Regions from separate parts of the Paraniabella yanshanensis genome, predicted to be linked through region 1. Evidence: riboswitches for the same ligand, from Rfam matches in the RefSeq annotation. Region 1 holds a riboswitch; each other region holds the start of a gene.
What was found. Region 1 has a riboswitch for cobalamin ahead of metE (5-methyltetrahydropteroyltriglutamate--homocysteine S-methyltransferase). Riboswitches for the same ligand answer to the same signal wherever they lie in the genome.
Positions count from the first base shown of each region.

Region 1 (2,270 bases):
AGCATCTGATTCATGAATGGCGGCCACCCTTTCTTTGACCGTTTTTTTGTGTACCTCCTCCGACTGCGCCCTGCTCTCAATAACATTTTTGTTGATCCGCAATAATTCCTCATTCCCCTCAACGATCTGGCTCAAGTCGGCTACCTCGTTTAATTTCTGTCTAGCAAAAGCCATCCAGTTTTTTATCTCAGGATCGATGGTCGTTTCCAGATCCAGGTCAATAGGACTGTGTAGCAGAGAACATGATGGCGCAATTATTATTCGCTCGCTACCTATTTTTTCAATGGCTTTATTGATGAAAGACAAGGATCTTTCATAGCAGTTTTTCCATATATTCCTGCCATCAACTACGCCTAGTGAAAGAATAAGATGATCAGGTATTGCAGCAAGCACTTCATTTAACTGTTCGGGAGCCCTCACCAGGTCGATATGCAAAGCAGCTACCGGCAGGTTAACGGCCAGTTGTGTATTGTCCAGCAGGCCTTCAAAATAAGTGGCTACCAGGATCTTTACTCCTGCTGTTTCCCTGGCTATATACCGGTAGGCACTGTCAAACGCTTCCTTTTCCTTTGCAGAAAGATCTAACGCTAAAAATGGTTCATCTAATTGCACCCATTCTGCTCCCAGCTGTTTCAGGCGGTTCAGTACAGCTATGTAGGCGGGTAGTATTTTTTTAAGCAGGTCGATTCTTTCAAAACCGGTTTCCTTTTCCTTGCCCAGTAAGAGATAACTCACGGGTCCGATCAAAACAGGTTTTGCCTTTTTTCCCAGCAACGCTTTCGCTGCCATATATTCTCCAAAAACCTTTTGGGAAAACAAATGAAATTCCTGATCTGCAGTAAATTCAGGCACGATATAATGATAGTTGGTATCCAACCATTTGGTCATTTCCATAGCCGTGATATCCAGGCCATCTTTCTGGTAACCCCGTGCCATTGCAAAATACAGATCCGTTTCACCATTGGTTTTTACATCGGTTAAAACGGGCGTATACCGTTTTGGAATGACACCTAACATCAGGCTTATATCCAGTACCTGGTCGTAGAAGCTGAAATCATTACAAGGTATCAGATCCATACCGGCCTGAAGCTGCGTTTGCCAGTTTTCTTCCCGGATCTTAAAAGCAATTCTCTGCAGATCCTTCAAATCAATGGTACCAGCCCAATACTGTTCGCAGGCTTTCTTTAATTGTCTTTGACTACCGATACGCGGGTAGCCGAGGTTTTGCGTTTTCATCAAAAATGTTTTAAAAATGAATAAATGCTTTTTACGTCCTTATCGCATAGTGGTAGAACCGGCCTGGATCCGGTAACTTCAGAAAATACCCGGCAAGCGATCGGTTCTATTATGCGATGGCCCGTCTTACTAAACAAGGCAGGTCTCCTGGCTTGTAATATCCCGGTCATCCTTCCCATGCCGCCCCTAGCAACACAGTGGATATAGCAGACCGGAACTTTTTTAATTACTTACAGTTGCGCGACAGCCCGTGATTCACACGCGGTTCCCTATTAATGCCGATTTACATCGGTAACCTCGCCTAGGGATGTGTTTCTACTAACACCCGGATGGCAAATCTATTTAATATAGACTAAAACACTACATTAAGTAAATAATTCAGTATATAGTACCACTAAATTAATTAAATGAAGAATAAAATAACAAAACAAATAGCATACATCCCCGGATTCAGTATTTTAAAAGGCAGCTCATTTTCAAAAAATAATATGCGCGCCGTTATCCCCCCGTTAGTGTTACACGAGGAAAGCAGGAATCGTAACCTGAAGCAATATTTCTTCTACCCACCTAGACAGCATGAATAATCTTGGCCAAATATTTTTTTGTGCAACCGTATGCGCAGATCACTTTTCATACAGTTCCTTTTCGTTCTCTATTTCTATTAAACCAAACGAGAAAAACCGTTATTATGGGCTTCGCGAAGGATGTCTGTATAAAGGCAGTGCTTAACCAAATTGTAATCAGCATATTATTGAAACAATTTCATTTTTCGAATCTTTACAATTTCGACCTGCATACTTTGATGGTCGGCTGCAGACTCAAATAACCTGAAATACCTAAAACTTTTTTCAAAATTTAACAGATGTTCCAAGGCCGGTTAGCTTTTCCCATTGTCAATCTAACTCTATACATTTGCGTCCCGAAAACTCTATGCAAGAAAAAAAATATACGCTGGCTGTTTTTGATTCAGACAGAGCAATGCTGAACGCATGCGCATTAATACTAAAAGAACAGGATATAGATATCCATGCTTT
Region 1 is NZ_CP139960.1:5,130,651-5,132,920, reverse strand. Features, by position in the region: gene metE (5-methyltetrahydropteroyltriglutamate--homocysteine S-methyltransferase) at 1-1,236, opposite strand, end outside; cobalamin riboswitch at 1,357-1,551, opposite strand; gene U0035_RS21185 (response regulator) at 2,167-2,270, shown strand, end outside.

Region 2 (2,270 bases), 1.2 Mb from region 1:
ATGTATTACTTCCAGTCATCATGAAATTATAAAACTGATTTAATGAACAATAAGGTTACTGATTTTGAAGTACAGCCTGATGACAATGCTCGCACCCCTAATACCGGTATTGCATATAATTTGAGGTATTTACTTGTAGGTATGGTATTTGGAATTGTATTTGTAAAGGCGGAAATCGTTTCCTGGTTTAGGATACAGGAGATGTTCAGGCTGCAGAGTTTTCATATGTACGGTGTAATAGGAAGTGCGGTGATCGTTGGCGTTATTTCAGTTTGGATAATAAAGAAGTTCGGTTTAAAGGCCATAGATGGAACTCCTGTTACTTTTCAATCTAAGAAATTTCATAAAGGACAGATTTTCGGAGGACTTATGTTTGGACTGGGTTGGGCCATGACCGGCGCCTGTCCGGGTCCTTTATTCGCACAGATCGGCTCAGGGTTTACCGTTGTGATAGTCGTGTTGCTCAGCGCTATTGCAGGTACCTGGGTATATGGTTATATAAAGGAAAAGCTCCCCCATTAAGAGAAAGCTTTCCTTTAACTATGAGCCGATACTAAAATATTTTATCGTAACTAGCTCTCTGTAGGGATCATCTGCCTTCTCGGGGGGCCGGCGTTTCCTCCGGCGCTTGTAACCATTGATGAATGTTGTAAAGGTGTTCCCGCTAAATTAAAACGTAAGCAATTCACTTATGCAAAAATGCAGCTGCCGGGCAAACGAAGTGAAACCAGCGGGGCAGGTATTTTAGGCCCCGTCTGTTCATGTTCAAACAAACTTAATACATTTCTGTACTTTTGCGGCGATTTTTGGTCTCCGCGGTTAGCGGAGTTAAAAGGGAAGTCCGGTGTGAGTCCGGCGCTATCCCCGTAGCTGTAAGGTTTACGGATTTCTAGAATCCAGTGTTTCGCTCATATCCACTGTGTGCCGGCCGGCGCATGGGAAGGGAGCCGGAATGAAGCCAAGCCAGAAGACCTGCCAATTTTCGCATTATATTATTCAGGCTTTCGGGTGAAAAGCGTGAAATGTAACCGCTGCTGCGTTTATGTTTCCTTTTGCCCCGCCATTCAACTAAAACACTTTACAAGTGAAAAAAGTAATTCTATCGATGTTGGCATTTGCATCAGCCACATCATTAAAGGCGCAACAAGAGGTGATGAATCAGGATCTGGAGAAGGTAACAGTAACAGCAACGAGATTTCCCAAAAAGCTGAGCGAAACAGGTAAGGTGGTGAATGTTATCAGCAGGGCTGATCTTGATAAGGCAGGAGGCAAAGACCTGTCCCAGCTATTGAACGAAAAGGCAGGGGTGATTATTAATGGCGCTAATACTAATCCGGGAAAAGATAAAAGTGTTTTTTTACGGGGAGCAGCTAATGCCTATACTGTTATTCTTATCAACGGTGTTCCGGTAAACGATCCTACTGGTGTAGGTGGCGCGTTTGACCTGCGAGTGCTGCCGGTTGAGTCAATAGAACGGGTGGAGATTTTAAAAGGAGCACAGAGCACTTTATACGGCACCGATGCAATAGCAGGGGTCATCAATATAATTACCAGGAAGGGGGAAGGAAAAGCCGCGAACTTGTACGGTGGAATTAGTTATGGAAGGTATAATACGCTCAAAGCGAATGCCGGATTAAACGGTAGCTTTAATGAATCTTCCTATAACATCTCTTTTATGCATGATGAAACCGGAGGTATTGCCGAAGCGAAAGATAAAATAGGCACACAAAGTTTTCCCCGTAATGGCATGTTGAGAAATTCCTTGAGTATTGATATAGATGGTGCGGTTACCAGTAACTTTCATGTTAAGCCATTTTTCAGGTATGCATACTTTAAAAGCAGCTTTGCCAATGATGCTTTTATCGGCGGAGGCAATCGTTTTGCGAGCGAGTTGCTTTCTGCGGGAACCCAGGCTCAGTATAGTTTCGACAAGGGATCGGTAACCGGTATTTTTTCTTTTGATAATGTAAAACGTGCCTATCCCGATGGATTTGTAAAAGCTTTTGAAGGAAATAAAAAAACAGCTGAGCTTTTTAACAGGGTGGATTGGCACCGGCATTTTCAAACCTTGTTAGGATTACGGTACGATGATATTACGATGAAAAATCCTAATGCAACCAGCCTCGACACCAGTATACAAATGATCAGTCCTTATCTCTCTTTATTTCTGAAAGACTGGAACGGTTTTAACCTTGAACTGGGCGGACGCCTTAATAACCATTCTAAATTTGGTAACACATTTACTTATTCCGTCAACCCATCCTACCTGG
Region 2 is NZ_CP139960.1:3,905,201-3,907,470, forward strand. Features, by position in the region: gene U0035_RS16160 (YeeE/YedE family protein) at 1-32, shown strand, start outside; gene U0035_RS16165 (DUF6691 family protein) at 43-522, shown strand; cobalamin riboswitch at 791-994, shown strand; gene U0035_RS16170 (TonB-dependent receptor plug domain-containing protein) at 1,085-2,270, shown strand, end outside.
Region 2: another riboswitch for cobalamin. It lies ahead of U0035_RS16170 (TonB-dependent receptor plug domain-containing protein); the one in region 1 lies ahead of metE (5-methyltetrahydropteroyltriglutamate--homocysteine S-methyltransferase).

Region 3 (2,270 bases), 2.0 Mb from region 1:
GCAAAGAGCCCTGTGTGAAGAAGTTTCGATCCCATAGCCGTTGCGAATTGTAAAAACGTTCTGCCACAATGGCTCCGGGTAAGCCTCGCTCTGAGTTATAAAAGTACCCTTGTATTTTCCAGTGAGTGGCGCTGTCTTTATTAATATCCTGAACCGCCAACTCTACTCTTTGAGAGGCAACGCCGGCATTTTGCCGAACAATGGTGGTGTCGTAAGCCCATTTTTTATAGCGGGTTTTATACCGGCCATGTGCATTGATAAGCTCTGCACTGATTGTCGTTGCTATATTGTCGGCCAGTTTTTGTTGCCAGTGTATAGAAGGATTGATAAGCCCGAATGAACCCGTTTTAAACGCAGCCTTTACCTGGTATGATTGGCTGTCCTTAAAGGTGGGTGGCAGGGCTTTTATATAAATGGATGATGCAGCGCCAAAGCTTTTGGCAGATTGAAAGATGTCCGGGTTTTGACTATTGTGTAACGATACTTCCTCAATATTGTCAAGGGAAAACTTCCCAAGATCGACGATGCCGTTTTGCGCGTTGCCCAGTTGCATTCCATCATAAAATACACCCACATGTTGTGTTCCCATGCCTCGCACATTTACGGTCTTTAATCCGCCAATGCCGCCATAGTCCTTTAATTGCACACCCGAAAAGTAGCGGATCGCATCTGCGATAGAAAAACTGTTTAACCGCTGCAATGCATTGCCTGATAGTACCTGAACTGGCGAGACCGATGCGACCAAAGACCTCTTTTTGCTGCCGCTCACCTGCACTTCCTCTAACTCCCGGGTAATAATGGTATCACGCCATTGTGCGCCAACGGGGTGAGGGCTTAGTATCATAAACAGCAATAAACATAAGCCTGCCAGGGCTTTTAAAACATACTGCATTAACTATTTGATTAAATGAATCAAACAGCTTTGCGAACAACTGAAAACAAATATGTTGCTATAAAAGCATTTGCGTTCAAGCTTCAGTCCACGAAAGCTTAACATCTGTCTGCTTTGGCAGGTCTCCTGACTTGTTCTCATTTTGAGCAGCCTTCCCGTTCCGAACGGTTTTCAGAACAGTGGCTAAGATTTGTCAAAATGTCTTTTTAGAACTTACAGTAGCGGGACTGTTCAGGATTTGCACCTGATTCCCTTTTAATCAATAGCGCCCGGAAGGCGTATTAAACCAATGCGGCGCGAAGGTAGGTGTATTTTTTAAAGAAGGGGTATGAATTATAAAGGAAAAGGAAAAAGGAAAAAGCTGCAATGCCCTAAGGGATTACAGCTTTTGAAAAAAATGCGTATAGGTTTATCAGACTTAGAACATTACTTTTCATTTACAACCTGCACGGTTTGCGAATACCGTTTGGCCCCATCCTTATCAACCTGGGCGATGCGTATAAATAAGGTCTCATCTTCAGGATCTTTTGCTACATCACTTTTATTGCAGGCGCTGACAATAATCAGAATGGCTAATACTATCAGCGATGCCTGTTCCCGCTTTTTAGCAGACCTGAACCCGCCAAAAGTCAATACCGCTAATAAGGAAATACCCAGCATCATACCCAGGTTGTCTCTACCGATCGTTAGTTCATAATTTATAGTGCTGCTGCTATACCCGTCGATGGCTTTGGTCTCCACCGTTTTAATTGCTGCAAAGGTTTTACCATCAACCGATCCTTCAATATCAAAATGGCTATTATTGTTTTCCGCTTCAGTTGTCCAGTTGATATATAAGTTGGCTTTTCTTCGGGTGGCTTTAATCGTTCCAAATGTCACCGGCAATGCAGCATTATCCAACACCTTATAAATCGCATTACCAGACAATGAGGCGGCATAAAGCGTTCCGTTCTCGGCTTCGCCGAAAGCTACAATACCCGTTGGAAAGCCGGCATCCGGTAATTGAAGCATCTGCGTTCTGTCGGGCGTGATCACCCACTGGTTACCAGACAGGAAATCAGCAAAAATATAATACCCCGTTAGGGAGGAGAATTCCGAGCCCCGGTATACAAAACCTCCGGTTACGGATTGACCCCCTGTGGTATTATCGCGGCCGTAAGTGTAAATGGGGCTTACATAACTTGACTGCGGCAAACACCCTGAAGTATTATAAGGTAATGAACCTTCATAGCATCTCCACCCGTAATTAACACTTCCTGTATTAGGGCCAGGCACGTAATTGATCTCTTCCTGGGCGCCCTGCCCTACATCGGCAATCCACATATCTCCGTTAGCCCGGTCAAAACTCCATCTGAAAGGGTTTCTAAGGCCTAGGGCC
Region 3 is NZ_CP139960.1:3,148,747-3,151,016, reverse strand. Features, by position in the region: gene U0035_RS13140 (TonB-dependent receptor plug domain-containing protein) at 1-892, opposite strand, end outside; cobalamin riboswitch at 992-1,198, opposite strand; gene U0035_RS13135 (PQQ-dependent sugar dehydrogenase) at 1,319-2,270, opposite strand, start outside.
Region 3: another riboswitch for cobalamin. It lies ahead of U0035_RS13140 (TonB-dependent receptor plug domain-containing protein); the one in region 1 lies ahead of metE (5-methyltetrahydropteroyltriglutamate--homocysteine S-methyltransferase).